3 regions of the Comamonas serinivorans genome follow, and region 1 is predicted to be linked to each of the others. Evidence: riboswitches for the same ligand, from Rfam matches in the RefSeq annotation. Region 1 holds a riboswitch; each other region holds the start of a gene.
The links. A riboswitch is a leader RNA that binds a small molecule or an ion and turns the genes downstream of it on or off. The one in region 1 is predicted to bind cobalamin.
Positions count from the first base shown of each region.

Region 2: another riboswitch for cobalamin. It lies ahead of CCO03_RS11300 (TonB-dependent receptor domain-containing protein); the one in region 1 lies ahead of cobW (cobalamin biosynthesis protein CobW).
Region 3: another riboswitch for cobalamin. It lies ahead of CCO03_RS13770 (nitrite reductase); the one in region 1 lies ahead of cobW (cobalamin biosynthesis protein CobW).

Region 1 is NZ_CP021455.1:1,244,190-1,254,306, reverse strand. It holds gene CCO03_RS05310 (vWA domain-containing protein) at 297-836, opposite strand; gene CCO03_RS05305 (magnesium chelatase ATPase subunit I) at 995-2,323, opposite strand; gene cobN (cobaltochelatase subunit CobN) at 2,316-6,227, opposite strand; gene cobW (cobalamin biosynthesis protein CobW) at 6,229-7,269, opposite strand; cobalamin riboswitch at 7,572-7,886, opposite strand; gene CCO03_RS05290 (GntR family transcriptional regulator) at 8,374-9,051, opposite strand; gene CCO03_RS05285 (Bug family tripartite tricarboxylate transporter substrate binding protein) at 9,180-10,117, shown strand, end outside.
Region 2 is NZ_CP021455.1:2,660,416-2,670,532, forward strand. It holds gene CCO03_RS11295 (bifunctional adenosylcobinamide kinase/adenosylcobinamide-phosphate guanylyltransferase) at 165-854, opposite strand; gene CCO03_RS11300 (TonB-dependent receptor domain-containing protein) at 858-2,771, opposite strand; cobalamin riboswitch at 2,851-3,120, opposite strand; gene CCO03_RS11305 (CaiB/BaiF CoA transferase family protein) at 3,315-4,529, opposite strand; gene CCO03_RS11310 (undecaprenyl-diphosphate phosphatase) at 4,688-5,512, opposite strand; gene CCO03_RS11315 (hypothetical protein) at 5,983-6,354, opposite strand; gene glnS (glutamine--tRNA ligase) at 6,575-8,452, shown strand; gene CCO03_RS11325 (restriction endonuclease) at 8,457-9,575, shown strand; gene CCO03_RS11330 (NUDIX domain-containing protein) at 10,004-10,117, opposite strand, start outside.
Region 3 is NZ_CP021455.1:3,236,512-3,246,628, forward strand. It holds gene CCO03_RS13760 (Bug family tripartite tricarboxylate transporter substrate binding protein) at 1-927, opposite strand, end outside; gene CCO03_RS13765 (LysR family transcriptional regulator) at 1,022-1,948, shown strand; cobalamin riboswitch at 2,174-2,401, shown strand; gene CCO03_RS13770 (nitrite reductase) at 2,478-3,791, shown strand; gene CCO03_RS13775 (precorrin-8X methylmutase) at 3,781-4,452, shown strand; gene cobI (precorrin-2 C(20)-methyltransferase) at 4,449-5,222, shown strand; gene cobJ (precorrin-3B C(17)-methyltransferase) at 5,233-6,006, shown strand; gene CCO03_RS13790 (cobalt-precorrin-6A reductase) at 6,062-6,796, opposite strand; gene cbiE (precorrin-6y C5,15-methyltransferase (decarboxylating) subunit CbiE) at 6,795-8,003, shown strand; gene CCO03_RS13800 (cobalamin biosynthesis protein) at 7,991-8,758, shown strand; gene cobM (precorrin-4 C(11)-methyltransferase) at 8,778-9,587, shown strand; gene cobF (precorrin-6A synthase (deacetylating)) at 9,580-10,117, shown strand, end outside.

The DNA of each region.
Region 1 (10,117 bases):
GTATACTGCATCGACCTGATGACAACATCGGCCCATGAAAGCCAGCACCCGGGCCAGCCACCGCGCCGCCGATCGCAGCCTGCCCGCTGAAGCGACCGGGCCTGCGGTGGCCAGCTTGCCCACTCGGCCGCTGGGACAGCCGCGGCCCTCGGCCAGGCTTGGTCAAGCACGCCAGGCGGTGCGGTACACGCGCTGCCCAACCCGCGCCGGCCGGCCGTCGGTGGCACAAGCGGCCTACTCGGCCCGCACGCCATCGCGACGAACCGGCTGGCCTTGGCCGCCCACAGGCGGACAGCTCATGCGGCCGGCAAGGCGAGGTAGCGCGCCTGCCAATGCTCGGCCAGCAGCCGCGCGCCTGGCAGCCGGCGGTGCGGCGGCGCCTGGTCCACATCGAGCACGTGGATCACGTCGCAACCTTGCGGCGCGGCGGGCCGCTCGTGCACGCGGCCATCGCTCAACAGCCACAGGCAGCACACCGCGGGGCGCGCCTGCTGCACCACGGCCTGCGCCAGATCGACGGCGGCCTGCAGCGGGGTGCCGCCACCACCGGTCAGGGGTTCCACCCAGTCGCCATTGAACCAGCCTGACTGCTGAGGCCATACTTCAACACCCGCATGTTGCCCGCCAAAGCGGATCAGGCCCACGTCGCGCCGCGCGCGATAGGCCTCGTCCATGAGCGCAATGCCCAGGCCCTTGGCCAGCGCCAGCGCACCGGACTGCACCATGGACGCCGAGCAATCGAGCAGCAACAGGTCCAGCACGCGCGGCGGCGGCCGGTCGTCGCGCCAGTGCAGCTGCCAGGGCTGGTACAAGGCCGCGTCGAGCGGGCGCTGCACCAGGCTGCGCGGCCAGTCGATGCGCGCGCCCGCGCCGGGCGTGCCGCGCTGGACAGACGCAGGCGTCGCCCGGCCCGCCGACGCGGCCCTGAGCGGCCCGGATGCCCGCCCCCGCCCTGCCCCGGCCCGCGCTGCGCGCGGGGGGCCAACGCGGGGGCTCAGGCTTTTTTTGGCGGGTCTTCGGCGACGGCCTGCGACAGCGTCTGCAGCCACCGCTGCAGCAAAGGATTGGCCGCGGTGGCGCTGGGGACGGGTTCAGCCGCCAGCCCGCCCCAATCGGCCTGACCGGACGACGGCCCCTGGCCCGCATCCGATGGTTCCACGCCTGACTCCCCGCCAGCGGGCGGTGCCGCATCGCGCTGGACGGCGCCTGGCTCACCCGCATCGGGTCCGCCCCCGGGCGTGGTCGGCTGAGGCTGGCTGGCCGGGGGCTGGCCAGCGTCGGATGGCGGTGGCGCGGGCGTCGGCGCCTGCGGCGCGGCGGGCGGCGGCGACGCCGGGCGTGCTGCAGCGGGCGCCGGCGCCTCGCCCGCCGCGCGGCGGTGGCGCAGCACCAGTTCGGCCACCTGCGCCACATGCGCGGGCGTGACCTGAAGGGCTTGCGCCTTGGCGGCAGTGTCAGCAGCGTCGGCCATGTCAACGGCCGCCGCCTCCCAGGCAGCCTGCGCGGTGGCGGCGCGCAGCATCACGATGTCGGCGCGCAGGCCATCCACCGCCGCCGCGATGCCGCGCTGGGCCACGTCGGCCCAGGCCGCGTCCAAGACCTCGACCGGGCCGGCCAACGCCGCGCGGGCGCGCGCCAGCCGCCGGGCCAGCGCCTGCTGGCGCTGCGCGTGCTGCTGAACAAACGACTGGGGGTCGTGGTCGAACGCGAGCCGCGCGCGCACGATGCGCTGGCGCTGGGCGGCATCGTGCACGTTGCCCACCACCACGCCAAGCCCCAGGCGGTCCAGCAGCTGCGGGCGCAGCCGGCCTTCCTGGGCGTTCATGGTGCCCACCAGCACCCAGCGCGCCGCGTGCTGGTGCGAAATGCCGTCGCGCTCCACGCGGTTGACGCCGCTGGCGGCCACATCGAGCAGCACGTCGACCAGGGCGTCGGGCAGCAGGTTGATTTCATCGACGTACAGCACACCGCCGTGCGCCTTGGCCAGCAGGCCGGGCGCAAAGGCCAGCTGCTGGTGGCTCAGGGCCTGGCCGATGTCCAGGCTGCCGACCAGGTGCTCGATGGTGCAGCCCAGCGGCAGGCTGACGAAAGGGGCCGGCGCCAGCAGCTCGGCCAGGCCGCGCGCGGCTGTGGTCTTGGCCGTGCCGCGCGGCCCCTCGACGACGACGCCGCCGATGCGCGGCTCGATGGCCGTCAGCAGCAAGGCCTGCTGAAGCTCGTCCTGCCCTTCGATGGCCGTGAACGGGAAATGCAGCGGCGGCTCGGCCGGCACCAGGACCGTCGGCGAGCGGCCATCGCGGGTGGGATCACGGGATTCAGGCATGGCGCCCCTCCTGTTCGCCTTCGGCGGCCAGCAACTGGGCCTGCAGCCGCGCCACGGTGTCGGCCTCGGCCGCCCACATGCCGCGCGAGATGGCTTCGAGCAGGCGCGCGTGCATGTCCACCAGCGCCTGGGGGTTGTGACCAGCGATGAAGTCATGCACGGTGGCATCGAACAGGTAGGCCTCGGCCAGGGCCTGGTAGTGGTGGGCGCCCACCACCCGGGCCGTGGCGTCGAAGCCGAACAGGTAGTCCACCGTGGCCGCCATCTCGAACGCGCCCTTGTAGCCATGGCGCATGGCGCCCGCAATCCACTTGGGGTTGGTGACGCGGGCCCGCACGATGCGGCCGATTTCCTCGCGCAGCGGGCGGATGCGGGCGGCCTCGGGGTTGCCGTGGTCGCCGTGGTAAAGCTCGGGCTGCTGCCCGCCGTAGTGGCGCGCCGCCGCCGCCATGCCGCCCTGAAACTGGCTGTATTCGCTCGAGTCGAGCAGGTCGTGCTCGCGGCTGTCCTGGTTCTGCAGCACGATGTGCAGCTGCGCCAGCCGGCGCTGCAGCTCGGGGCCGGCAGGCGCCCCGTGCACCTGCTGGCCATAGGCGTAGGCGCCGGCGCTGACAAAGGCCTGCGCCAGGTCGGCGTCGCCCTCCCACTGGCCCGATTGCAGCAGCGCATGGATGCCGGTGCCGTACCGCCCGGGCGCCGCGCTGAACACGCGCCAGCCGGCGCGCGCGCGGGCCTCGGCCTCACTCAAACCGCCCTGTTGCAGCTGCGCCGCATCGGCCAGGATGCGGGCCCGGATCGGGTTGTCCTCCTCGTCTTCCTCCTGCGCGGCCACGGCCTGCACGGCGGCGTCGAACATCTGCATCACGCCCGGAAAGGCATCGCGGAAGAAGCCCGACACGCGCAGCGTCACGTCCACGCGCGGCCGGTGCAGGCCTACGCGCGGCAGCACCTCGAAGTCGGTCACGCGCTGGCTGCCCGGCGCCCAGATCGGCCGCACGCCGATCAGCGCAAACGCCTGCGCGATGTCGTCGCCCCCGGTGCGCATGGTCGAGGTGCCCCAGACCGACAGGCCCAGCTCGCGCGGGTACTCGCCATGGGTCTGCAGGTAGAGCTCGATCAGGCGCTCGGCCGACTGCAGGCCCAGCTTCCAGGCCGTGGGCGTGGGAATCGCCCGCGTGTCGACGGTGTAGAAGTTGCGCCCCGTGGGCAACACGTCGAGGCGCCCGCGCGACGGCGAGCCGCTGGGCCCGGCCGGCACGAAGCGGCCGCGCAAGGCCTGCGAGAACTGCGCCAGCTCCTGCGGGCCGCAGGCGTCCAGCGCCGGCCCGATCTGCCCCAGCACCCGCCCCAGCACCGCCTGCGTGTGCGGCCAGCCGGCCGCCAGGTCAGGTTGCGCCAACACCTGCAGCGCCAGCAGCTCCAGCCGCTCGCGCGTGTCGCCATGGGTGCGCCAGGCGGCGTCGCTTTGACGCGCCAGCACCTCGGGGCGGGCACCTGACCAGGGCACGGCCGGCTCGATGTCCAGCGGGTTGAACGCCGGCTGCCCGGCCTCGGGTGGCCCCAGCACGTCCAGCGCCAGCGCCTGCAGCAGGCCCATGCGCTCGCCCTGGCCGTCGCCCGCCGGCAGGCGCGCCAGCGCCGCCAGCGTGGACAGGCGTTGTTCACCCGTGGGGGACTGGCCAAAGATGTGCAGCCCGTCGCGGATCTGCGTTTCCTTGAGTTCGCAGAGGTAGGCGTCCACCTGGGCGATGAGCGCGTCGTCTTCGCGTGCCTCGCCGGCCTCGGCCGGCGGGGGGCAGCAGGCGCCGGCCGGGGTGTCCCGCGCCGCTACGGGCCGGCCATCCGCCAGGTCGGCCAGCAAGCCCGTGGCGCGCACGGCCTCGACGATGGCCTGCTTGAGCAACCGGGCGCGGCGCTGGTCCACCAGCAGCGCGTCGTAGTACTCGTCCACCAGGCGCTCCAGGTCCTGCAGCGGGCCATGGCTTTCGGCCCGCGCCAGCGGCGGCATCAGGTGGTCGATGATCACGGCCTGGGTGCGGCGCTTGGCCTGTGCGCCCTCGCCGGGGTCGTTGACGATGAAGGGGTAGAGGTTGGGCAGCGGACCCAGGATGGCATCGGGCCAGCAGGACGCGGACAGCGCCAGGCTCTTGCCGGGCAGCCATTCGAGGTTGCCGTGCTTGCCCACGTGGGCCACGGCGTGGGCGCCAAAGGCCTCGCGCAGCCAGAAGTAGAACGCCAGGTAGTGGTGCGGCGGCACCAGCTCGGCGTCGTGGTAGCTCGCCGCATCGTTGGCCTGCGGCACGCCCGCGGCGGCCAGCGTGCGCGCCGGCTGAATGCCGATGAACACATGGCCCAGGCGGATGCCGGCAATCATGAAACGGCCCTTGCGCACCGCCGGGTCGTCGGCCGGCTCGCCCCACTGCTGCACGATGGCCGCGCGCAGCTCGGCCGGCAGCGAGCGCAGGCGGCGCTCGTAATCGGCCAGCGCGTAGCTCTGGAACGCCGGGCGCAGCGGCCACTGGCGCGCGTCGTTGGCCACGCCGGCGGTCAGCAGCTGCATCAGCTCGTCGCCGTTGGCCGGCCGCAGCGTGGGGTCGCCCAGCGCCAGGCCGTCGCGCTCCAGCTGGGCCAGCAGCCCGATCACGGTGGCCGGCGTGTCCAGCCCCACGCCCGAGCCGATGCGGCCTTCGCTGCCCGGGTAGTTGGCCAGCACCAGCGCCAGCCGCTTGTCGGCCGCGGGCAGGCGGCGCAGGGCCACCCAGGCCGCCGCCAGCTCGGCCACGAAGCGCACGCGGTCCGGCTTGGGCACGTAGCCCAGCACGTCGACCTGGGTCAACAGGCAGTGGTGCGACAGGCCCTTGAAGCTGATGGCGCGCGAGATGATGCGGCCGTCGACCTCGGGCAGCACCACCTGCATGGCAATGTCGCGCGGCCGCAGGCCCTGCGGGTCCTCGGCCCAGTCGGCCTCGCTGTTGCCGCAGGCGATGGCCTGCAGCACGGGCACGTCGCCCACCAGCTCGCCGCCGGCCTCGCCCAGCGCGGCAAACGCGGTGGTGTTGATGACGACCTGCGCGTCGTGTTCAGCGCACAGCGTTTGCAGCACCTGCAGGCAGGTGCTGTCCTTCAGCGACTCCAGCGCCAGCGGCAGCGGGTTCAGGCCGCGCGCCAGCAGCGCATCGGCCAGCGCATCGAAGGCCAGCGTGTTGCCCGCCAGCAGGTGCGCGCGGTAAAACACCAGCACGGCCACGGGGTTGCCCGGCTGCCAGCGGCTGGCTTTCAGCGCATTGACATCACCCAGTATGCCGGGGTTGCCGTTTTCCATCCAACGCAAAGGTACATATACTGCTACCGGTGGATACACCCGCGGTGGTGGTGGCGGCGGGCGAAGCGGTGAGCTGCCGGCCGGCGCCATGCCCTGCGCCAGCACCTGCAAAAACCCCACCGCATTGGCCACGCCGCCGGCGCGCAGGTACTGCCACAGCAGGCGCGCCTGAGCCACGGCCACGGTGCTGCGGGCCAGCAGGTCCGGGTCCTCCTGCTGATCCCCCGAGAACATGACCAGTTGCTGCCCGCGGTCGCGCGCCAGCTGGGTGATGCACTGCATGCCGTAGGTCCAGCTCGAGGCCGCGCCCAGGTGGTCGACCACGACCACGCGGGCCGACGCGAGCACCTCGTCCACGTACAGGTCCAGCGAGGCGTTCTGCCGCAGGTGCAGCAGGTTGACCAGCCGCAGGCCGGGAAAGTCCGGGTCCTGCGCCGCGAGGTGGGTGCGCGCGGCCGACAGCAGGGCCAGCGTGGTGTCGGCCGAGCTGAGGACGACGATCTCGGCCGGGGTCTGGTTCAGGCGCGTGACGATGGCCTCGTCCTCGACGAAGCGGCCCGGCTGGGTGCTCAGCAGGTGCATGTCAGGCCAGCGCGTGCTGCAGGCGCTGCGCGTCCAGGTCGCGGCCGATGAACACCAGGCGCGTGGTGCGCGCCTCGTCCTTGGCCCAGGCGCGGTCGAAGTAGTGGTCGATGCGCTTGCCCACGCCCTGCACCAGCAGCCGCATGGGCTTGCCGCGCACGGCGACGAAGCCCTTGACGCGCAGCACGTCGTGCGCCTTGACCACCTCGGCCAGGGCCGCCAGCAGGCGTTGCGGGTCCTGCTCGCCCAGGTCCAGGTCCAGCGAATCGAAGTCGTCGTGGTCGTGGTCCTCGTCGTGGTCGTGGTGGCTGTGGCGGCCTTCGATGCTGTCTTCGGCCGCCTTGCCCTGCCCCAGCACCACGCTGAGCGGCAGCGCGCCGCGCTCGGCGCGCACCAGCTTGACCTCGGGCGGCACCTCGGCCCGCACCAGCGCCTCGACCTCGGCCAGCGCGGCCTCGTCCACCAGGTCGACCTTGCTCACCACCACCAGGTCGGCGGCCGAGAGCTGGTCCTCGAACAGCTCGTGCAGGCTGGCGTCATGGTCCAGGTTGTCGTCGGCGCGGCGTTGCGCGTCCACCGCCACCGGGTCGGCCGCAAACTGGCCGGCCGCCGTGGCCGGCGCGTCGACCACGGTCACCACGCCATCGACCGTGAACACGTTGGCGATCTCGGGCCAGCGGAAGGCCTGCACCAGCGGCTTGGGCAAGGCCAGGCCGCTGGTTTCGATCAGCAGCACGTCGATGTCGTCGCGGCGCTCGGCCAGCTGCTTCATGACGGGGAAGAACTCTTCCTGCACCGTGCAGCACATGCAGCCGTTGGCCAGCTCGTACAGCTGGCCAACCTGCTCGGTGCCACCGTCTTCGGCGCATTCGAGCGCGCAGCTGCGCAGGATGTCGCCGTCGATGCCGAGTTCACCGAACTCGTTGACGATGACCGCGATGCGCAGGCCCTGGGCGTTGCTCAGGATATGGCGCAACAGCGTGGTCTTGCCACTGCCCAGGAAGCCGGTGACGATGGTGGCGGGAATCTTTTTGGCGTGCATGTGAAAAGCCCATGGGAGCCGCCACGCAACGGCGCGTCGCGCGGCAGGCGGTCAACGAAAAGGGATCAGGACAAGGGGGGACGCGGACCCGCGCCGGACCGCACGGGGTCCCGTGCAGGAACGCGCGCAAGAGCGGGGACGCGGGCGGAGCGCGCCGGCGCCGCCCACGCACCACCCCAGGCCGGGGTTCGAGGCGGGGCGCGCCTGGCCACAGGCGCGCGATTCACGACAGACATGCCAACCATCCAGTCCCGGCTACCCCGCCGGGTTCAAGAGCGGAAATGGCTGCGGCGCACGGGCCGCAGCTGCGAATCGGGGTGGCCGGTCTCCGGACTGATGGCATGAAGTGGCGCCAGCCACGCGTGATGCTCGCCTTCCCACGGTCCGGCGGCGCCCTGCTAGACACCGCCCAAACCCCAGTGGCTGGGTCGCCTGACCCGGAGCCTCACCAACCAATCACCGTTGCGGGGGCAGTGCAGGATTGTGTCGCTCAGCGGCAGTATCAACCAGTTCCCGTTGAATATCCAACGGCAACCCAGTCATACTGCCTGCGGCGCAGAATCACCTGCTTCCCATTTCAGCCTGCTGCTGCAGGCACCAACACCGAGCGCCAGGCCAAACCCGGCGCCCGAAAATTATAGACAGCGCCGGACTGGGCCCCGGGCCAGCGCAGTCCCGTTCAACCCGAACAGGGTCGTGGCTCACCGGCGATGCGGGTCGCTGACACGAGTGAGGTCCACGCGACGCGGCGCCGGCCACGGGCGGTCAGCCTCGGACACGGCCAGCCGCCACGCGAACCGCGTCGCGGACGGCCACCCGGAACCGGCCAAGCGCGATGGTGCCGCCAAAGACCGTCAGCGGCGGCCGGCTTGCGTCGGCACCGCACTGGCCTGTGGGATGCGCAAGGCAAGACACCGCGGCCTGCGCTGGCCTGGCTGGCCGCGTTCGTGACGCGCCGTTCGTGACGTGCGGTTCGCGGTCCAGGCTCGCGGAGCCGCCCCCACGCCCCTCTGCCTGCCGCCGTTGGTGAGCGCAAGGCCAGTCACCGCGCAACGCAAACGCCGAAGCCGTGGAACCGCGCCCCTTCTGCCCGGCCGTGGCCGCTCAGCCGCCGGTGGCGTCGCGCAAGCGCTGGGTCTGCAGGTAAGCATCCTGCGAGGGGCGCAGGTGCGCGCGGCACAGGGCCTGCAGGGTCGGGCTGTCGTTGCGGCGCAGGGCCTCGATCATCTGCCAGTGCTCGTCGCGCGCCTTGCTGCGGTACTCGGCCGACACCAGGCCGGCAAACCGGATGGCGTAAGTCTGCCGCGCGTACTCCTCGATCGCGCGGGCCAGCGTGCGGTTGCCGGCCAGCGTGAACAGGGTCTTGTGGAACGCCAGGTTGACCACGAACACCTCGCGCGCGTGGCCCTGGGCGACGGCCTCATCGTGCCGGTGCTGGATGGCAACCAGCTCGTCCAGGGCCTGCGGCGCCAGCGGCAGGGCGATCTGCCGCGCCGCCTCAACCTCGAGCAGGCTGCGCAGGTCGTACAGCTCCTCCACCTCTTGCGTGCTGAAGCTGCGCACGAAGGCACCCACGTTGCGCCGGCGCTCGACCAGGCCCATGCGGTCGAGCGAGGCCAGCGCCTCGCGCACCACGTGGCGCTTGGCCTCGAAGCGGGCCATCAGCTCGTCCTCGACCAGCCGCTCGCGCGGGTGCAGCCGGCCGAACACGATGTCTTCCTCAAGCTGCGTCACCAGGCCGGCGGCCGAGCACGGCGGTGCGGTTTCAGGGCGGCGGGTCATGGCAGAAACATCCATCACGCAATTGTCGATGAGGTGGCGGGCTCGGGATAACCCGATGTCTATGGCCAATGAGATTATCAATAATATCGTTGAAAACAAACCCCACAAGCCTTATCCCAGGAGACACGATGCGCAACCTGCTTGCGACGGCGATCGGCATCGCCACCATGACCACCGCGCTGGCCGCGGACTACCCCAGCCGCCCCGTGACCGTGCTGATCGGCTTTCCGCCCGGCACGTCGACCGACGCGGTGGCCCGCATCATTGGCGAAGACCTGAGCAAGAAGTGGGGCCAGCCCGTGGTCATCGACAACAAGCCCGGCGTGGGCGGCAGCATGGCCGTGGCTCAGCTCAAGCGCGCCAAGCCCGACGGCTACACCTTGGCGCTGTCGGCCACGGCGCCGCTGAACATCAACCCGCACGTGAACAAGCAGCTGAACTACGACCCCCTCAAGGATTTCGAGTTCGTCACCCAGACCACCTGGCTGCCCTACCTGCTGGTGGCCAACCCCAAGCACGGCTTCAAGAACTTTGACGACCTGCGCAAGTTCGCCGCCAGCAAGCCCGACGCCCTGACCTACAGCACCATCGGCGTGGGCACCACCAGCCACCTGCTGGTCGAGATCCTGCAGGGCAAGACCGGGCTGAAGTTCCGCCACATCCCCTACCAGGGCAGCGCGCAGTCGCAGGCCGACGTGATCGGCGGCAACGTGGACATGACCTTCGACACCGTGGTGTCGACCATGCCGCACGTCAAGGACGGCAAACTGGGCGCCATCGCCGTCAGCACCAGCAAGCGGGCGCAGCTGGCCCCCGATGTGCCCACGCTGCAGGAACAGGGCGTGCCCGACTTCAACGTCGGCGCCTGGCTGGGCTACATCGCACCGGCCGGCACGCCGGCAGCCGTGGTCAACAAGCTGCATGCCGACATCGTGGCCAGCGTGAACAAGCCCGAGGTGCAAAAGCGCCTCATCGCCCTGGGCACCGAGGTCGTCACCAGCCCCTCGCCCCAGGCCTTCAAGCAATTCGTCGCCGACAACCACCGCATGTGGGGCGACGTGGTCAA
Region 2 (10,117 bases), 1.4 Mb from region 1:
CAAGCGCCACGCGTGCAAGCGTCGCGAACGACCGACGGGGACGCGCGGCCCATGCGCAACCCGGGTCGATGGCATGCGGAGTATCGCGCCCTTGCCGTTTGTTTGTCATCGCCGAGTTCACCATACTGCCTTCACCTCTTTGCACCGAAGCCGCCACAACAGCCTCAAGCCTCGCCCTTGGCCATCAGCGGCAGGCCCGCCACCATCAGGCACACGCGCTCGCACCGGGCCGCCACCTGCTGGTTCAGGCGCCCCAGCGCATCCACGTAGGCGCGCACCTCGGCACCCATGGGCACCACGCCCAGGCCGATTTCGTTGCTGACCAGCACGACCGGGCCGGCGCAAGCGGCCAGGGCCTGCAGCAGCTCGGCACTGCGGTCAACCAGGGCCTGCACCTGCAAGCCCGTCGCCTGATCCTGCACCGATGCGGCCACGGCTTCTCCCCCGGCAGCGGCATCGGCAGCCTGGGCGCTGGCTTCACCACCTGGCCCACCGGGCGGGGCGAACAGGACATTGCTCAGCCACAGCGTCAGGCAGTCGACCACGAGCAGGTGCTGCGGGTCATGCCAGGCCGGGCTGCGGCGGATGGCGCCGGCCAGGTCGAGCGGCGCCTCGATGCAGGCCATGCGCGGCAGCGCCTGCGCGCGGTCGGCGCGGTGCCGCGCAATGCGGTCGTGCATCTCGGCGTCGTGCGCCTGGGCGGTGGCGATGAAGCTGGCGCCATGCGCTGCGTCCTGCAGCCAGCGCGCGGCCAAGTGCTCGGCCCGGCGCGACTTGCCGCTGCGCTGGCCGCCCAGCACCAGCTCGCGCGCCACCACGCGCAAGGCCTGGGGGTTCGGGTCTGCGGCCCCCATGGCTCAGAAGCCCGGCGTCCAGCGCAGCTCGGCGTAGGCGGTGCGCCCGGCCTGGGCATAGCCGCGGGCCAGCTGGTACTGGCGGTCGGCCAGGTTGTCCACCCGCAGCAGCAACTGCCAGTCGGGGGCCAACCTGGTGCTGGCGTACAGGTTCAGCACCCCGAAGCCGCCCAGCCGGCTGGTGTTGGCGGCGTTGTCGTAGCGGTGCGAGGTGGCCTGGAACTCGCCCCCCAGCGTCCAGCCGCCCAGCTGCGTGTCGGCCCCCAGCTTGAGCAACTGCTTGGCGCGGCGTGCCAGCAGCTTGCCGGTGTCGCGGCTGTGCGGGTCCTGCAGGTCGATGGAGCCGCTCAGGTTGACGCTGCCCAGCCGGTGGCGGGCCGCCAGCGTCAGGCCCTCGTAGACCGCGCGGCCGCCGTTTTCGTAGCAACCGAAGGCATCGGCGCAGGGTCCGGCCGCGCCGAACGCGATCAGGTTGCGCACGCGGTTCTGGTACAGGGTGGCTTCGACGCTGCTGCCGCCATCGGCCCAGCGCAGGCCCAGCTCGACGTTGCGGCTCTTTTCGGGTTGCAGGTCAGGCGCGCCATACTGGCTGAAGCGGTGGTACAGCGTCGGCACCCTGAAAGCAGTACCAGCCGCTGCCGTCACACGCCAATTCGGTGCAAACTGATACCCCCATGCAAATTGACCCGTGGTGGCGCCCCCGAATTCGCTGTCGCGGTCGTGGCGCAGGTTCAGCTGCAGCGTGTGGGCGCCGCCCTGCCAGCCCCAGCCCAGGGCCAGCGCGTTCTGGTGCCGGCTGGTGTCGATGGGGTCGTTGACCAGCGCATCGCCGCGGTGTTCCAGCGTCAGGCTCAGCCGGTGCGCGCCCAGGCGCAGCGTGTTCTGAAACAGCGCGTCGCGCAGCGTGGTCTTGGTGGCGTAGGGGTCGGGCGACGTGCGGTAGCGCGTGGTCGACTGGCTGACCGACAGGCGCGAGTCGTAGACCTCGCTCCACCGCGCCGCCCAGGCCAGGCTGGCCGTGGTCAGCTGGTTGACGCCGTGCTCGTCGATGCCCTGGGTGCCAAAGCCGTCGTACTGGGCGTCCATCTTGCTGTGGCTGAAGGCGGCTTCGAGCCGGTGCGCACCATTGACCTGCCAGCCCAGGCGGGCGTTGGCCGCGGTGTTGCGGTAGCCGTCCTTGTCGGGGTTGTAGGCGGCGTCGGGCCGGGCATTGAAGCCCGAGCTGGTGGCGCGCGACGCGCCCAGCGCGTAGTCCACCGCCCCGGCCTGGCCGCTGATGCCGGCCTCGGCCCGGCGCGTGCCCTGGCTGCCCAGGCCCACGGCCACGTTGGCCTTGGGCGCGCCGTCACCCTGGCGGGTGTAGATGAGGATGACGCCGGCCACGGCGTCCGAACCGTACACGGCCGCCGCGGGCCCGCGCAGGATTTCGATGCGCTCGATCTGGGCCAGCGAAATCGCCTCCCAGGGCGCGCCACCGGTCGATTGCGAATCCACGCGCACGCCGTTGACGTAGACGGCGGTGAAGCGCGTTTCGGCACCGCGGATGTAGATGCTGCTGGTGGTGCCGGGGCCGCCGTTGCGCACCAGCTCCATGCCGGGTTGGCGCGCCAGCAAATCGGCGATGTTGACCGCGCCGCTGCGCTGCACGGCCTGGTCGTCGAGCACGGTGACATCGGCCAGCACCTGCGCGGCCGGCTGCGGCGTGCGCGTGGCCGAGATGACCACATCGGGCAGGCTGGCGGCAGCGGCCGCCAGCGTGCCGGCGTCCGACCGCTGCGCGGACACGGTGCCGGGATTGGACACATCGGCCGCCTGGGCCTGAGACTGGGCCTGAGCGCCAGGCGCGAACGACGCACACAGGGCCGCAACGGCCAGGGGCAGGCAAGCCTGCGACGAGAAGGGAGAATGGGACATCATGGGGAAACAGCCTGCAAGGCGCCAGCATCCCCGCCAGCGCGCACCGCAACACGACGCACGCCTGCCCTGTCTGGCAGAACGCACCTCGACCGCGTTGGCTGATATCCGGGCTGACGCGTTCATGCCCGCACGTCGCCTTCCCAGGTGCTTGTTCAAGGCATCCCAGTGGCTGAAACCGTCGTCATGAGGTGCGGGCCGTGATCCGCATTCAGCCGATCCACAGCGCGTCTTACCGTTGCGGGGGCAGCGCAGGTTCGGCAACCGTGCCCGGGTGGGGGGTCCCTCCTGCTTCCCATTGAACTGCGGCGTGTGAACCACGCCTGCGAGCACCAACGTGGGCGCGATTGTACGGGCGCCCCTGGTCGCGCCCTGCAGCACAGGCGTCAGGGGACTGAGCCATCGCCCATCACGCCAGGCTGGACCATGTCGAGGTACGCGTGGCGCGGCGCATGGGTCCGCCGGGAAGCCCTGGCCTTGCGGGCTTGCGCCGGCCATCCGCCTGCGCGGCGACCGTGGTGGACGGGCCCGTCAGGCCGGTTGCCGTCAGCCCAGGGCGCCGGCGGCGCGCAGCTTGGCGATTTCGTCGGCGTTGAAGCCGTAGTCGGCCAGCACGTCGTCGGTGTGCTGCCCCAGCGTGGGCGCGGGCCCGGCAGGCCGTTTGGCCACGCCTTCCAGGTGGAACGGCGAGCCGATGGTTTCCTCGTCACCCAGCGGGACGATGGCCCCGGCGATGCGCATCTGCTCGTCGTCGTGCATGTCCTCGACCACGCCGATCACGCCATAGGTGATGCCTGCGGCATCGAGGCGCCGGCGCCATTCCTTCAGGTCGTGCTGGATGAACACCTCGTCCAGGATGGGGATCAGCGCCAGGTGATTCTGGCGGCGCAGCTCCGGCGTCGCAAAGCGCGGGTCCTGGGCCAGGTCGGTGCGCTCCATGGCCTTGAGCAGCGGGGCGGACTGGGCCTCGTTGAGCACGGCCAGGTTGATCCAGCGGCCGTCCTTGGTGCGGTAGCTGTTGCCAAAAGCATTCACGGTGTGCGTGCGCGGCGGGCGGTACTCGACCGGCACCTGGAACAACGCAGCCTGCGCCATCCAGGCGTTGGACCACACGCCGCAGGCCAGCAGCGAGGTGTCGACGTGGCTGCCCTCGCCCGTCATCGCGCGGCGGTACAGGGCCGTGACGATGGCCGCATACAGCGTCATGCCGCTGGGCATGTCGCCCATGCCGGGCAGCGACCGGATGGGCTGGCTTTCCTCGCTGGCGCGCATCAGGTCCATCAGGCCGGTGCGGGCCCAGTAGACGGTGGAGTCGAAGCCGGTCTTGTCGGCCTCGGGGCCGGTCTCGCCGTAGGCGGTGAACGAGGCGTAGATGAGCTTGGGGTTGAGGTGCTTGAGGTCTTCGTAGGTGATGCCGAGCTTGCGGCGCACCGGCAATGGCTGGTTGGTGACGAAGACATCGGCCTGCTCGACCAGGCGGTGCAAGGCGGCCAGCGCCTCGGGCGTCTTGAGGTTGAGGGCGAGGCTGCGCTTGTTGCGCGACATCAGCTCCCAGGGGTAGTTGCGGTCGGACTCGGGCATGCCCGGCGCGCGGTACAGCTCACGGAACGAATCACCCGTGTGCGGCTCGATCTTGATGACATCGGCACCGAAATCGCCCAGCACGGTGGTGGCCACGGGCGCCGCGATGAAACTGGCGCAATCGAGCACGCGAAGGCCTGCGAAAGGCAAAGCGGAGGGGGACGCTTGCACAGTGGACATGGTCGGTTCGTTTCCTTGGGTCAAAGCCGGCAATGTGACCCCAAACCGACCCGGACTGTGTGATCTGGGCGACAAAGCCTGCTGCCATCATGGAGAACATTACATGGCAGTATGCTGCACTTTCCGTTGTTCAAAGAACGGAAATTGCCCCATACTACTCACTCACTCCAGACGATCCAACCCATGTAATGGGTCAACAGGATGAGCAGGCCAAAGCCGATGCGGTACCAGGCAAACGGCACGAAGGAGTTGCTGGAGATGAAGCGCAGCAGCCAGCGCACGCACAGCCAGGCGCTCAAGAACGCGAACACCAGGCCCACCAGAAACATGGGCAGGTCTGCCCAGGACAGCACGTCGCGCGCCTTGTAGAGGCTGTAGACGCCGGCGCCGATCAGGGTGGGAATCGCGAGGAAGAACGAGAAATCCGTGGCCGCCTTGCGCGACAGCCCCAGCAGCATGCCGCCGATGATGGTGGCGCCCGAGCGGCTGGTGCCGGGCACCATGGCCATGCACTGCACCAGGCCGACCTTCACCGCGTCCAGCCAGCGCATGTCGTCCACGCTGGCGACCCGGGTCTGCGACTGGGGCCGACGCTCGGCCCACAGGATGACAAAGCCGCCGATGATGAAGGTCGTGGCCACCACCAGCGGCGTGAACAGGTTCTCCTTGATGGCCTTGCCGAACAGCAGGCCCAGCACCACGGCGGGCAGGAAGGCCAGCAGCACGTTGACCGCGAAACGCTGCGAGTCACGGCTGCGGGGCAAGGTCACCACGGTGTGGCGGATGCGCTGCCAGTAGACGAGGATGACGGCCAGGATGGCGCCGGTCTGGATCGCGATCTCGAACACCTTCTCGCGCTCGCCATGGAAATCCAGCAAGGCCCCGGCCAGGATCAGGTGGCCGGTGGAGGAAATGGGCAGAAACTCGGTCAGGCCCTCCACGATCCCCATGATCGCGGCCTTGATCAACAACAAAACGTCCACGTCGTCCTTCCTGGTCAGTGCCAGCAGCAAAAGGCGCAAATCTTAGCCAGAAGGCGAAAGCCCCCGGCCACGTCCGCCTGGCTTTGGCGTCCGGTTGGGCATGGCCGCGGCCGCACTCGTGGCGCACGCCCGGCGTGCGGGCGGACCACCGCGCATGGTGCGCGCGGTTTGGGCACAGCAAGCCCGGGCGCCCCCCGAGGCACCACCCTTGTGCTCTGCCCAGCCGGCTTTCGAGCGAATGTTGAACGGCGGCCACTGCATCACGATGGCGGCGTTTCGCGCCGGCCTGTGCATACGGACGAGGTGTCCGCGCCGGTCCACCTGCGTCGCCCGTTGCGTCCGTGCCTGCGAGGTAAGCCGCGACCCGAATGGCACGGAGTCGTTCCTTTCCGCGCGGTTGCCTCACCTTGGCGGGCAACAAAAAGCCGCCCCAAGGGCGGCTTCAGAGACAGACCCGCGCAGGCCTCGTGTCAGCGGTGGCCGTGACCCCGGCCCCGGTGGTGGCCATGACCGTGGCCATGGCCGCGCCAGTGGCGGTCATCGCGGTAATACCGACCGCCGTAGTAGTAGCGCGGGGGCGGCGGTGCGTAATAGACGGGGCGCGGCGGCGCGTAGTACACGGGCGGCGGCGGGGCCACGTACACCGGAGCCGGCGCCACGTACACCGGCGCGTTGCCAAACCCCACGCTGACGCCGGGTGCGCCCACGCCCACGTTCCAGTACACGTCGCGCGCCTGCGCCTGGCCGGCCACGCCCAGGGCGGCAGCCACGGCCACACCGGCCATGACCGCCCAGCGCTTCACGCGGCTGGATCGGGGGATCGATTGCGTCAAGTCATTCATCACTTGGCTCCTTGTCCTGCCGAGCGTGCACGGCACGCTCCAAAAAAATGAATGGCGCGGTGGCCCGCCTGTGGCGCGGCACCCGCCTGAGACCCTAACGCGGACGCGGGCTCGGGCGTTGTCACCATAAGCGTTTCCGGCGTTGCCAGATGTAAGCCATCGGGATTCACCCGGGCCATGAAGGCCTGGGTGAAAACCCGAGCCAACTACAATTTGCGACATGAACACGCCGCATCCGAGTGCCCCTGCCTCCCCTGAGGCCGATACCCCCGCCAAGCCCAGCCATTTCCTGCGCCAGGTCATCGAGGCCGACGAGGCCGCCAACACCTACGGCCAGCGCAGCTGGGGCGGCAGCCCGGGCGATGCGGCCCACCACCGGGCCGGCATCGTCGACCCGGCCAAGGTGCGCATGCGCTTTCCACCCGAGCCCAATGGCTACCTGCACCTGGGCCATGCCAAGAGCATCTGGCTGAACTTCTCGCTCGCGCACGACCACGGCGGCGTCTGCCACCTGCGGTTTGACGACACCAACCCCGAGAAGGAAGAGCAGGAGTACGTGGACGCCATCCGCGAAGCCCTGCGCTGGCTGCGCTACGACACCGAATTCGCCGACGGCCTGGCGCCCGAGAGCGCTGCCTGCATGGCCCCGCGTGAGCAGGCCCACGAGTACTTCGCCAGCAACTATTTCGACTTCATGTACCGCGCGGCCGAGTACCTGATCGAGGCCGGCCTGGCCTATGTGGACGAGCAGACACCCGAGCAGATGAGCGCCAACCGCGGCGACTTCGGCACACCGGGCAAAAACAGCCCTTTCCGCAGCCGCACGCCGGCCGAAAACCTGGCGCGCTTTCGCGAGATGCGCGATGGCCAACTGCCCGATGGCGCTGCCGTGTTGCGCGCCAAGATCGACATGGCCAGCCCCAACATCAACCTGCGTGACCCGGCGCTCTACCGCATCCGCCATGCCACGCACCACAACACGGGCGACCGCTGGTGCATCTACCCCATGTACACCTATGCGCACCCCATCGAGGATGCGCTGGAGCAGATCACCCACTCGATCTGCACGCTCGAGTTCGAAGACCAGCGCCCGTTCTACGACTGGCTGCTGGCGCGGCTGTGTGAAGGCGGCCTGCTGGATGCGCCCTCGCCGCACCAGTACGAGTTCGCCCGCCTGAACGTGACCCACATCCTCACCAGCAAGCGCAAGCTGCGCCAGCTGGTGGAAGAAGGCCACGTCGACGGCTGGGACGACCCCCGCATGCCCACGCTGGCGGGCCTGCGCCGCCGTGGCTACACGCCCGAGGCCATCAAGCTGTTCTGCGAGCGCAGCGGCGTGACCAAGACGGGTGGCGCCTGGACGGAGTACGCCGCCCTCGAAGCAGCGCTGCGCGACACGCTGGACCCGGTGGCCGCACGCGCGCTGGCCGTGCTCGATCCCGTGGCGCTGCACATCGTCAACTGGGAGGCGCTGATGGGCGCCGGCCACCTGGAGCCCTGCCACGCGCCGGTCAACCCGCACGACGAAGCCGCGGGCCAGCGCCACTTCAGCCTGGGTGCCGACCTGTGGATCGAGCGCGAGGACTTCATGGCCGTGCCCAGCAAGGGCTTCCGCCGCCTGTACCCCCCCTACACGGGCGGCGACGGCCAGCCCAAGGACGGCAACAAGGTGCGCCTGAAGTACGGCTATGTCGTGCAGTGCACCGGCTTTGAGCAGGACGCCAACGGTCAGGTCACGCGCGTGCTGGCCGAGCTCATCCCCGACACCAAGAGCGGCACGCCGGGCGCGGACAGCGTCAAGGTCAAGGGCGTGATCGGCTGGGTCGGCCAGGCCGACGCCGTCGCCATCGAGGTGCGCAACTACGAGCGCCTGTTCAACGCCGAGCACCCGGGCAGCGCCGAGCTGACCGAGGAGCTCAACCCGAACAGCCTGCACACCGTGCAGGGCTGGGGCGAGCCCAGCCTGACGCAGGCGCAGCCCGATGTGCCGCTGCAGTTCGAGCGCCTGGGCTACTTCGTGCGCGACAGCCGTGCCTTTTCGCAAGACCGCGACCACCTCGTCTTCAACCGCACCAGCGGCTTGAAGGACAGCAAATGAGGCCATGAGCAGCCGCCCCCGCGCCGACCTGGGCACGCACGCGTCGCTGGGCCTGGTCCTGGCCGCTGCGGGGCTGCTGCTTGCCCTGTCCGGCATGCTGACCTTGTGGTTGGCGGCCGAGTTCAGCCTGTTTGGCCTGAGCCTGCTGGTGCTGGGGCTGGTGGCCGCTGGCCTGGCGTGGTGGTCCGAGCGCCACAGCGCCGGCCCGCTCGACGACGACTTTCCCGAAACCGAGCACCAGGGCCCGGGCAACGGCTGGCTGACCACGGTGCTGCAGCGCAAACCCGGCACCGACCTGCCGCCCGACGTGGCCGAGGACGCGCCGCCCCCCACCTCGGCCGTGGCCAAAGAGCGGGTGCAGTATGTGCTCACCGCCGATCAAAAATTAACGGCAGACGGGGCATACCCCACAAACCATGCAGCCACCGTGGCGCCACAGGTCAGCGATCGCAGCGCCGCCCCGCAGTGGTCCCCCGAGGTGTGGCAGCACATCGAATGGCGGCGCCTGCTCACCGTGGTCACGGGCCTGTTCATCCAGGTCGGGTTTCAGCCCTCGTCGTTCAAGGCCGTGGGCCTGACCGGCGCCGACGTGGTGCTCAGCTCGGGCAAAGGCCCCTTGCTGCTGCGCTGCATCGCCACGCGTGCGGGCATTTCGCGCGCCGACATGCGCGCCTTCGTGCGCGTGGTCAAGGCCCAGCAACTCGTGCACGCCACCCTGGCCACCGGCGGCCAGGTGTCGCCCGAGGCCCGCGCGCTGGCGCGCGAGCATGGCATCCACACGCTGGATGGCGAGCAGCTGCTCAAGCTCATCGCCACACGCACGCCTGCGCAGCAGCACACCCTGCACCTGACCGCCTATGCCGGCGCCTACTGGCGCCCCAGCTGCATGCACTGCGGCATCAAGCTGGTGCCGCGCCTGCGCCCGCAGGACCACCGCCCCTACTGGGGCTGCCGCAACGCACCGGACTGCACGGTGGCGCTGCCCATGGACATGGCGCAGCTGTCGCGGCTCAAGCGTCCAGCCGCCGCGGGACAGGGATCCAGTGCTGCTGTGGCCACAGCCGATGCACGCCCTGTTCAGGTGAACGTTGGCGCGGCAGCCACTCAACCTGCGGCACTCTGAACCCGGCGCGCCCGTCTCGGCTTGGGGCCATGAACATAGCCGCCAGCCATGAAAACCACAAAACGGCACCCGGCGTGGGACGCAGGTTGCTCAGCGGGCACCGCGGCGATGGTGGTGGCTGGCAGGGCGGTGGTCACCATGGCTTCACGACTGTCGAAGAAATTCGCCTCGCCCGCATGGACGTTAGCCCAGGCGGCGACTCGGAAGATCATCGGCCCCGATGCACCCATGCCCAAGGTGCAGGATCACCGTCGGTCACCTCGCCTGGTAGCGACCGTCTCGACCCATGCGTGGGCAAACACCGCGTCGTGCCCCTGGCCGACGGCAGCACCCTGGCGCTGGACACGACAGCTCGGTGACCGGTGCCGACACGCGCCTGCGCCCGTGGCCCCAAGCCGTGGCGCAGACCACTCAGGCTCATGGCCGCGTCAGCGGCGAAACTCCATGAACTCGGGCTCGTGGCCGCGCGAACGCAGCCACTTGGCCAGGGCCTGGCCCGTGCCGGCCGACCAGCATTTGACGTCCTTCAGGTCGAGCAGCTT
Region 3 (10,117 bases), 2.0 Mb from region 1:
CATCTTGGTGTTCTCGGTCTGCACGAAGCGCGTGAAGTCCTGCGGGCTCGGGCTGGTCGCCAGGTCGCTGCCGGTCAGGCGCGCGTACTCGGCCATGCGCGGCTGCACGGCGGCGTGGTTGAGCGCGGTGTGCAGGCGCGCGACGATGTCCGGCGGCGTCTTGGCGTGCACCCAGATGCCGGACCAGGCCTCCAGCACGGCCTGGTCGGACTTCAGGGCCTCGACCAGTGTCGGCACCTCGGGCAGCACAGCGACCCGCTTCGCGCTCGTCACGGCCAGCGCCCGCAGCTTGCCGGTCTTCAGCGCCTGTTGCGCCGTGCCCAGGTTGGGAAAGGCGAACTGCGTGTCGCCGCGCATCAGCGACAGCGGGATCTCGACCGAGCCCGTCAGCGGCACGTGCACGGCCTTCATGCCGCCCAGCACGCCCAGCGTCTCGCCCGCGATGTGCGCCGGCGTGCCGATGCCGCCCGAGCCGAAGTTCAGCTTGCCGGGCTCGCGCCGCGCCGCGTTCACCAGGTCGGCCACGGTCTGCCAGGGGCTGGACTTGGCCACCATGAGCACGGCGCACGAGGTGGACAGCAGGCCCACCGGCGCGAAGTCGCCCAGGGCGAAGCGCAGCTTGGGCTGCAGCAGCTTCTGGATCAGGTGGGCATTGGTCGCCAGCATCAGCGTGTAGCCATCGGCCGGCTGGCCCACCAGGTACTGCGCCGCCAGCACACCGCCCGCGCCCACCTTGTTTTCGACGTACACGCTTTGCTTGAGCGCCCCGCCCAGCAAGGGGGCCAGCTCGCGGCACAGCAGGTCGGGTCCGCCGCCCGCGGCATAGGGGCAAATCAGGCGCACCGAGCGGTCGGGATACGGGCCGGCGTGCGCGGCGGTGGCCAGGCCCACGCTGGCCAGCCCCCCCAAAAAGTGTCGTCTCTGCATGTCTGTCTCCTGTGGTGTGGGCCGCACTGTAGGCAGGCGTCAGCATGATGAAAAGCGAAATAAACTCATCCATCCATCACCTTTTGGAATACTCATGCGCGACGATGCCCACCTGATGCGCCTGCTGGCGCGGCTGCGGTTTCGCCACCTGCAGATGCTGGTGGCGCTGCGCGACTGCGTGACGCTGAGCGCGGCCGCGTCGCAGATGAACCTCTCGCAATCGGCGCTGAGCAAGATGCTGCACGAGGTCGAAACGGCCTTCGGCTTCGCCCTGTTCGAGCGCGCCCCCAAGGGCCTGGTGCCCACCGAGCGCGGCGCCCTGGTCATGCAGCTGGCGACCTGGATGCTCAACGAGCTGGGCCACGCCACCGAGCAGCTGGCGCGCGAAGCGCAGCACAGCATCCTGCGCCTGGGCACGCCACCCTTCATCGCCCAGGCCCACCTGCCCCCGGTGATCGAGCACCTGCTGCTGCACCACCCCTGCGAGTTGCGGCTGACCGAAAGCGGCGTGCCCCGCCTGTTCGACCTGCTGCAGCAAGGCCGGCTCGACGCGCTGCTCACCAGCCTGCCCAGCCGCAGCACGCTGCAGCGGGCGGGCGTGCAGGCGCAGGCCCTGTTCACGTCGGCGATGACGGTGATCGCGCCGCGCCACCATGCGCTGGCCACGGCCCGCCCCGCCCGCTTTGCCGAGCTGCGCGCCGAGCGCTGGATCGTGCCGGCCGAATCCACGCTGGGCCGCAGCGCGTTCGAAGACATGTTCAGGCGCGCCGGCGTGTTCGCGCCCGACCGGCTCGTGATCTCGAACAGCCCCGCCACCAACGTGGAGCTGGTGGCCGCCGGCGTGGGCCTGTCGTTCGTGCCCAGCCTGTCGCTGGCGCGCGCCACCTCGGCCACGCGCGTCCGCGAGGTGACGCTGGAGGCGCCGCTGCCCGCCTCCACCGTGGCGCTGGTCTACCGGCGCGAGTCCGACGCGATCCAGTGGCTGCGCGACAGCATCCAGGCGCAGGCCGGCGATTCGTGAGGGGCAGTATGGGCCTGCTGCCGATTTTCATGAATCGGAGACGACGCCATACTGCAGGCGCCATGATGGGTCAGCGTGTCGGTTGAGCGCCTACGCCCGCCAGGCGCGCGAGCGCTGGCGGCCCCGCTCTGCATGGCGCAGGTGCAGGGCAGCGCCCAGCCCGCGCACCGCCGCCGTGGGCCGCCGATGCGCCCCTCCCGCCAGGCGGACGCCGGGCGCGGCGCGATTAGAATGCGCCCCGTTGGTGCCGCGGCGGCCTGTCTGGCCAGCGGTTAAACGGGAAGCAGGGAGTGCGGTGCCAAGCCGCTTCAGCCTGCGCTGCCCCCGCAACGGTGAGCAAGCCGACCCCATTGGGTCAGGCGGTGTCGAACATGCCACTGCCGTCAGGTGACGGTGGGAAGGCCACACCGCCGTCTTGCCAGCCCGGATACCGGCCAACACGGTTGCGATGCCGCTTCAGGCATGGTGTTTGCGTCTGAGGGCCTGCGGGGATGCAGTGCAGGCGCGGTCCTGGATTCTTCCCCCCACGATGGCGAGCGCATTCCTGGTGCAAGGCTGGTGTCCCACGGCATGGCAGCCCATGCGGGCCCACGACGGCTGGCTGGTGCGCGTGCGCCCGCAGCAGGCCACGCTGCGCGTCGCCCAGTGGCGGCAGCTGGCCGACCTGGCCGAGTGCCACGCCAACGGCCAGCTTGAACTCACGCGCCTGGGCAACGTGCAGCTGCGCGCCGTTCCCGATGCCGCCGTCGCCCCCCTGCGCCAAGGCCTGGTCGCGGCCGCGCTGGTGCATGGCGACCCCGAGGCCGATGCCGCGCCGGCCGTGCACTGCAGCCCGTTTCACCACACCGGCGACCGCACGCACCAGCTGGCGCAGGCCCTGTCCCAGGCGGTGGCCACGGCGCTGCGGCCCGACGTGCTGCGCGCCGCCGGCCTGACGCCGCTGCCGAGCAAATTCAGCCTGCTGGTCGACAACCCGCAGCAGCACCTGCGGCGCCTGCAGGCCGACCTCCGCATCTGGCCGCTGGCTCAGGGGTATGCGCTGGCGCTGGGCTCGGCACCCACGCCCACGCCTGCACCCTCTGCCGGGTCTGGCCCCGTGTGGCTGCCCGAGCTGCCCGAGGTGGTGGCCGCCGCCGTTGGCGTGGCGCGCTGGTTTGCCCAGGCGCGCCTGCAGCGCCAACCGCATCCCACGCGCCTGGCGGCGCTGCTGCCCGACCACCCGCCTCCGCTACACGGCTCGCCGTACAGCGGGCCCGACCACCCGCTGCCGACCGCCCCCGAGCCCCCGCAGCCCGGTCAGGCAACCGCGTGGGGCCTGCTGGCCGGCGCGCCGCTGGGCCGCATCGACACCCGGCACCTGCGCCGCGCACTCGGCGCCTTGCCCCCGGCGGCCGAGGTGCGCGTGACGCCCTGGCGCTCGCTGCTGTTCTGCGGCGCCGACCGGGCCGCCCTGCAGCTGACGCCTGACGACGCCCGCGCCTGGATCCTCGACGCCGACGACGCGCGGCTGCGCGTGTCGGCCTGCACCGGCGCGCCGGGCTGCACCCAGGCCCTGGCCACCACGCAGGCACCGGCCTTGCGCTGGGCGCCCCAGGTGCCCGCGGGCAAGCACCTGCACGTCAGCGGCTGCGCCAAGCGCTGCGCCCTGCCCGCCGACGCCGATGCGCTGGCCTGCGCCACCTTGGCTGAATCAGACACAGTATCCAGCCCTCCCCGTTCATCAAAAAACGGCGACAACCCCATACTCCATGACGTCCACTGGACCGTGGACACCCCGCATCCCGGCAGCCGATTCACACCCGACGAGATCCGCGCCTTTCAGACCTTGACCCATGCAGCATGAGTACATCACCGACGGCGACGCCATCTACCGGCAGTCGTTCGCCATCATCCGCAGCGAAGCCGCGCTCGAGCGGTTCACGCCCCTCGAAGAGCGCGTGGTCTGCCGCATGATCCACGCCGCGGGCCTGGTGGAGCTGGCCCCGCAGGTGCAGTTCTCGCCCGATTTCGCCACCGCCGCAGAAGCGGCCCTGCAGCGCGGCGCGCCCATCCTGTGCGATGCGCGCATGGTCAGTGAAGGCATCACGCGCAAGCGCCTGCCGGCCGACAACGCCGTCGTCTGCACGCTGCAGGACCCGCAGGTGCTGGCCCTGGCGGCCGAGCTGGGCAACACGCGCAGCGCAGCGGCGCTCGAGCTGTGGCGCCCCCGGCTGGCGGGCGCACTGGTGGTGATCGGCAACGCCCCCACGGCCTTGTTCCACCTGCTCAACATGCTGCAGGACGAGGCCTGCCCGCGCCCTGCGGCCATCATCGGCTGCCCGGTGGGCTTCGTCGGGGCCGCCGAGTCCAAACAGGCCCTGGCGGACTGGGGCCAGGTGCCTTACGCCATCGTGCGCGGCCGCCTGGGCGGCTCGGCCGTGGCCGTGGCCGCCGTCAACGCCCTGGCCAACCCGGCCGAATGGGGACCGGTGTCGGCGCCGCAGACCCAGGGGGTGGCGGCATGAGCACCGGACAGATCATCTGCGTCGGCCTGGGGCCGGGCGACCCCGACCTCATGAGCGTGAAGGCCGACCGCCTGCTGCGCCAGTCGCGGCACGTGGCCTACTTCCGCAAGCGCGGTCACCCGGGCAAGGCGCGCCAGCTGGTGAACGGCCTGCTGCACGCGCAGGTCACCGAGTACCCCATGGAGTACCCGCTGACCACGGAGATTCCGCACGACGACCCGCGCTACGTGGCGCAGCTGTCCGACTTCTACCGCGACTGGCAGCAGCGCCTGACCGATCTGGCCCGCGAGCAGGACGTGCTGGTGCTGTGCGAAGGCGACCCCTTCTTCTACGGCTCGTTCATGCACCTGTACATCCGCCTGCGCCAGGCCGGGCAGGTGCCCGTGCACGTGCTGCCGGGCATCCCCGGCATGGTGGGCTGCTGGCACGCCACCGGCGTGCCCATGACCTGGGGCGACGACGTGATGACCGTGCTGCCCGCCACCCTGCCCGACGAGCGGCTGCGCGCCCACGTCGCCGGCGCCGAAGCGCTGGTCTTCATGAAGGTGGGCCGCCACCTGCCGCGCATCCGCGCCGTGCTGCAGGCGGCCGGCAAGCTCGACCAGAGCTGGCTGGTGATCAACGGCACCATGGCCGACGAGCAGGTCATGCCGCTGCGCGAGGCGCCCGAGCGCTGCCCGTACTTCGCCATCGTCATCGTGCACGGCCAGGGCCGTCGGCCGGCCAACGACCTGCAGGCCGCGGGCAGCCTCGTGGCCCTCGACCTGTGAGGGGCGCTGCATGACCGAGCGCCCCACCGCCTCAGCTGCCGGCCGATTGAGCGTGATCGGCATCGGCCCCGGTGCCGACGACCTCATCACCCCCCAGGTTCAGGCCGCCATCGATGACGCCACCGACGCGTTGGGCTATTACCCCTATGTGGACAAGCTCGCCACGCGGGGTCACCTGCAATTGCACGGCAGCGACAACCGCGAAGAGCTGGCCCGGGCACGCAGCGCCCTGGACCTGGCGGCCCAGGGCCGCCGCGTGCTCGTGGTGTCCTCGGGCGACCCGGGCGTGTTCGCCATGGCCAGCGCCGTGTTCGAGGCGCTGGACCACGCGCCCGCCGCCGACCAGGCGCGCTGGGCCGGGGTCGAGGTGCAGGTGCTGCCGGGCATCACCGCCATGCTGGCCGCGGCCGCGCGCCTGGGCGCCCCGCTGGGCCACGATTTTTGCGTCATCAACCTGTCGGACAACCTCAAGCCCGCGGCGACCATCACGCACCGCATCCGGCTGGCCGCGCAGGCCGACCTGGCCATGGCGTTTTACAACCCCAGCTCCAAGTCGCGGCCCGAGGGCTTTGCGCGTGCGCTGGCCGTGCTGCGCGAGGAATGCGAGCCGGGCCGCCTGATCTGCTTCGCCCGCAACGTCAGCCGCGCCGACGAGCGGCTGGCCGTGCACCGCCTCGATGCCGTGCAACCCGACATGGCCGACATGCGCACCCTGGTGATCGTGGGCAACAGCCTCACGCGCCAGGTCGGCCGCCACGTCTACACGCCGCGCAGCCATGGCTGAGGGTCGGCCTTCCCGTCCATCTCCCGCACGGGGCGCTGCCACGCCCGGGCGTGCTTCAGCGCCTGCGCAGCCAGGCCATGGCCTGCTCGGGGGTCTGGCACACCGTGCGGGGCGGTATGGCGGGTCTGGCGACCATCACCACGGGCAGGCCCAGCTGACGGGCGGCCTCGATCTTGGCGTAGGTGTCGGCACCGCCCGCGTTCTTGCTGACCAGGCAGGCGATGCGGTGCCGACGCAGCAGGTCCACCTCGTCGGCGAGCGAGAACGGCCCCCGCGCCACGACGAGGTCGTGCGCCGGCAGCGGCAGCGGTGCCTCGGGCGCATCGACCACGCGCAGCAGAAAACGGCGGTGCTCGCACGCCGCGAACGCCATCAGCTGCTTGCGGCCGATGGCCAGGAACACGCGCTCGGCGCCCATGGGCAAGGCCGCCGCGGCGGCCGCCATGTCGGCGACGTGAATCCAGTCGTCACCAGGCTGCTGCGGCCACGGCGGCCGCTCCAGGGCCAGCAGCGGCAGGCCCAGCGCGGCACAGGCCTGCACGGCGTGCCGGCTCATCTGGGCAGCGAACGGGTGGGTCGCATCGATCACGTGGGTGATGCCGTGCGCCGTCAGGTAGCGCGTGAGCCCCTGCACCCCGCCAAAGCCGCCCACGCGCGTGGGCAGCGCCGGCAGGCGCGGCTGCTGTGTCACCCCGGCGTACGAGTACGTTGCCGGTACGCCATCCTGCTGCAGGAGCGCGGCCAATACACGGGCACCGTGGGTGCCCCCTAAAAGGAGTATGTGGGTCATGGCCACACCGTGGCTTCATCTGGTTGGGATTCATCCGGCTGGCTTGCCGGCCTTGACGGCCGCGGCACGCCAGGCCCTGGACAGCGCCAGCATCGTGTTCGGCAGCCCGCGCCACCTGGCGCTGGCGCAGGTGGGCGACCGGGGCCGGGTCTGGCCGGTGCCGTTCGACGTGGCCCCGGTGCTGGCCCATCGGGGTCAGGCCACCGTGGCCGTGCTGGCGTCGGGCGACCCCTTTTATCACGGCGCCGGCGCCTCGCTGGCCCGGCACCTGGTGCGGGGCGAGTGGCGCAACCACCCGCAGCCGTCCAGCTTTGCGCTGATGGCCGGCGAACTGGGCTGGCCGCAAGAGGGCACGCACCGCCTGGGCCTGCACGCGCGGCCGTTCGAGCTGCTGACCCCGCTGCTGGCCGAGGGCGAGCGCTTCCTGTGCCTGCTGCGCGACGCGGCAGCCGCGCCGGCGCTGGCCGACTGGTTGACGCAGCGCGGCTGGGGCGACAGCCCCATGAGCGTGTTCTCGCAGCTGGGCGGGCCCACGCAGGCCGTGGCCGATGGGCTGGCCCGCGAGCTGGCGCACACCTTGGCGCCCGACAGCAGCCCCCTGCCCGCGCCGCTGGCGGCAGCGTTTGAGGCGCGCGGCGGCGCGGGCCTGTCGCGCACGCCCGGCCGCCCCACGGCCGCCTTCGCGCACGACGGCCAGATCACCAAGTCGCCGGTGCGCGCCATCACGCTGGCCGCCCTGGCGCCGCGCGCGCGCGAATGCCTGTGGGACCTGGGCGCGGGCTCGGGCTCGGTGGCCATCGAATGGGGCCTGGCCGGCGGTGGCCCGGCGGTGTGCGTGGAGCAGCACCCCAGCCGTGCGGCCCACATCGCCGACAACGCTCGCCGCTATGGCGTGGCCCTGCAGGTGCACCAGGGCCTCGCGCTCGACCTCTTGCCCACGCTGGCCCCGGCGCCGCAGGCGGTGTTCGTCGGTGGCGGCTTCGACGCCGCGCTGTTCGACGCCCTGCGCCAGCGCCTGACCACGCCCTGGCGCCTGGTGGTCAACGCCGTGGCGCTGGACACCCAGGCCCTGCTGATGCAGTTGCACCGCGTGCACGGCGGCCAGCTGCTGCAGCTGCAGTGGAGCGAGGCCGCCCCGCTGGGCCGCTTGCAGGCCTGGCAGCCGGCCCGCGCCGGCCTGCAATGGAGCTGGGCATGCACGGACTGACCCGACCCGCCCCGCCGCGTGGCGTGTCGCCGGCCAGGCCTGCCGCCCTGGTGCTGGGCTGGGGTTTTCGCGCCCAGGCCCAGGCCAGCTCGTTCGCCAGCTGCTGGGACCAGGCGCAGGACCTGGCGAAAAACGCGTCGACAGACAAGTCGGCAAACAAGTCGAAAGACGCGTCAACAGACCCGGCCCAGCTCAGCCCCTGGGCCGCGCTGCTGCAGGCCCCGGCGTCGCTGTGCCTGGCCGTGCTGGACCACAAGCTCGCCAACCCGGCCGGCCTGCAGCTGCAAGCCTGGGCCGCCGCTACCCTGCCCGGTGCCCCCTGCCTGCCGTGTGACGAGCGCCGGCTGCGCGGCCTGGCCACCCCCCACCAGTCACCCCGCATGATGCAGCGCTTTGCCACCGGCAGCCTGTGCGAGGCCCTGGCGCTGCACGCCGCCGGTTTGAACGCCGGTTCGCAGCCGGATGCGCGCGGCGACGTGCAGGCCGCTGCACGTGCCGAGGCGTTCGCCGAAGCGTTCGCCAAACCGTTCGCCGAAAGGCACGCCACCCCGCTCACCCCCGCGTCCGCTGACCCGGCCTGCCGGCACCGCGCTTCGGTGCGGCACGATGGCCCAGGTGACCCGCATCCCGCCACCGTGGCTCCGGCTTCGCCCCCACCGGGCGCCACCGGGGTAGCCCGGCTGCTGATCCCTCGCCTGGTGTCCAGCGACGGCCTCGCCACCCTGGCGCTGGCGCACGCTTTCCAAGATTCATGATGTCCACAGGAGTTTGACCGTGACCGTTCACTTCATTGGCGCCGGCCCAGGCGCCGCCGACTTGATCACCTTGCGCGGGCGGGACCTGCTCGCGGCCAGTCCGGTGTGCCTGTACGCCGGCTCGCTGGTGCCGCAGGCGCTGCTGGCCCACTGCCCGCCCGGTGCGCGCATCGTCAACACCGCCCCCCTGTCGCTCGACGACATCGTGGCCGAGATGGTGGCGGCCCATGCGCGCGGCGACGACGTGGCCCGCCTGCACTCGGGCGACCTCAGCATCTGGTCGGCCATGGGCGAGCAACTGCGCGCCCTGCGCGCACAGGGCGTGCCCTACACCGTGACGCCGGGCGTGCCGGCCTTCAGCGCCGCTGCCGCTGCGCTGGGCGCCGAGCTGACGCTGCCGGGCTCGAGCCAGTCGGTCGTGCTCACGCGCACCTCGGGCCGGGCGTCCAGCATGCCCGCGGGCGAGGACCTGGCCAACTTCGCCGCCACGGGCGCGGTGCTGGCCATCCACCTCTCGGTGCACGTGGCCCAGCAGGTGCAGGACACGCTGCTGCCGCACTACGGCCCCGACTGCCCGGCGGCCATCGTCTGGCGCGCCTCGTGGGACGATGAACAGGTGGTGCGCACCCGCGTGGCCGACCTGGCCGCCACCGCGCAGACCAACACGCTGCAGCGCAGCGCGCTGATCCTGGTCGGCCCCACACTGGCGCAGGAGGGCTTCGGCTTCAGCCGCCTGTATGCCGACGACTACGACCGCCGCTACCGCCCGCGTGGCGACGAGCCCCGTTTCCCGCACAGCGTGCCGTCCGGCGAGCCGTCCGATGCGTGAGTTGCTGCTCATCGGCATCGGCACCGGCAACCCGCGGCACCTCACGCAAGAAGCGATCGACGCCATCCACCACGCCGACGTCGTGCTGCTGCCGCACAAAGGCCGCGGCAAGTCCGAGCTGGCGCAGGTGCGACTGGGCATCCTGCAGACGCTGGGCATCGCGCCCGAGAAGCTCGCCCACTTCGACATGCCGCTGCGGCGCCAGACCGGCGACGACTACGGCCAGCAGGTGCAGGAGTGGCACGCGGCCATCGCCCGGCGCTGGGCCGACACCCTGGCCGCGCACACCGCGGCCACGCCGGGCGCAGCCGCCCCGCACCGCGTCGCGCTGCTGGTCTGGGGCGACCCCGCGCTGTACGACAGCACGCTGCGCATCGCCGCCCTGCTGGGCCTGGCACCGGCGCAGGTGCGCGTGGTGCCGGGCATCACCGCCATGCAGGTGCTGTGCAGCGCGCACGGCATCGCGCTCAACGACGTGGGCGCGCCCTTCCAGGTCACCACGGGGCGGCAGCTGGTGGAGGGCGGCTGGC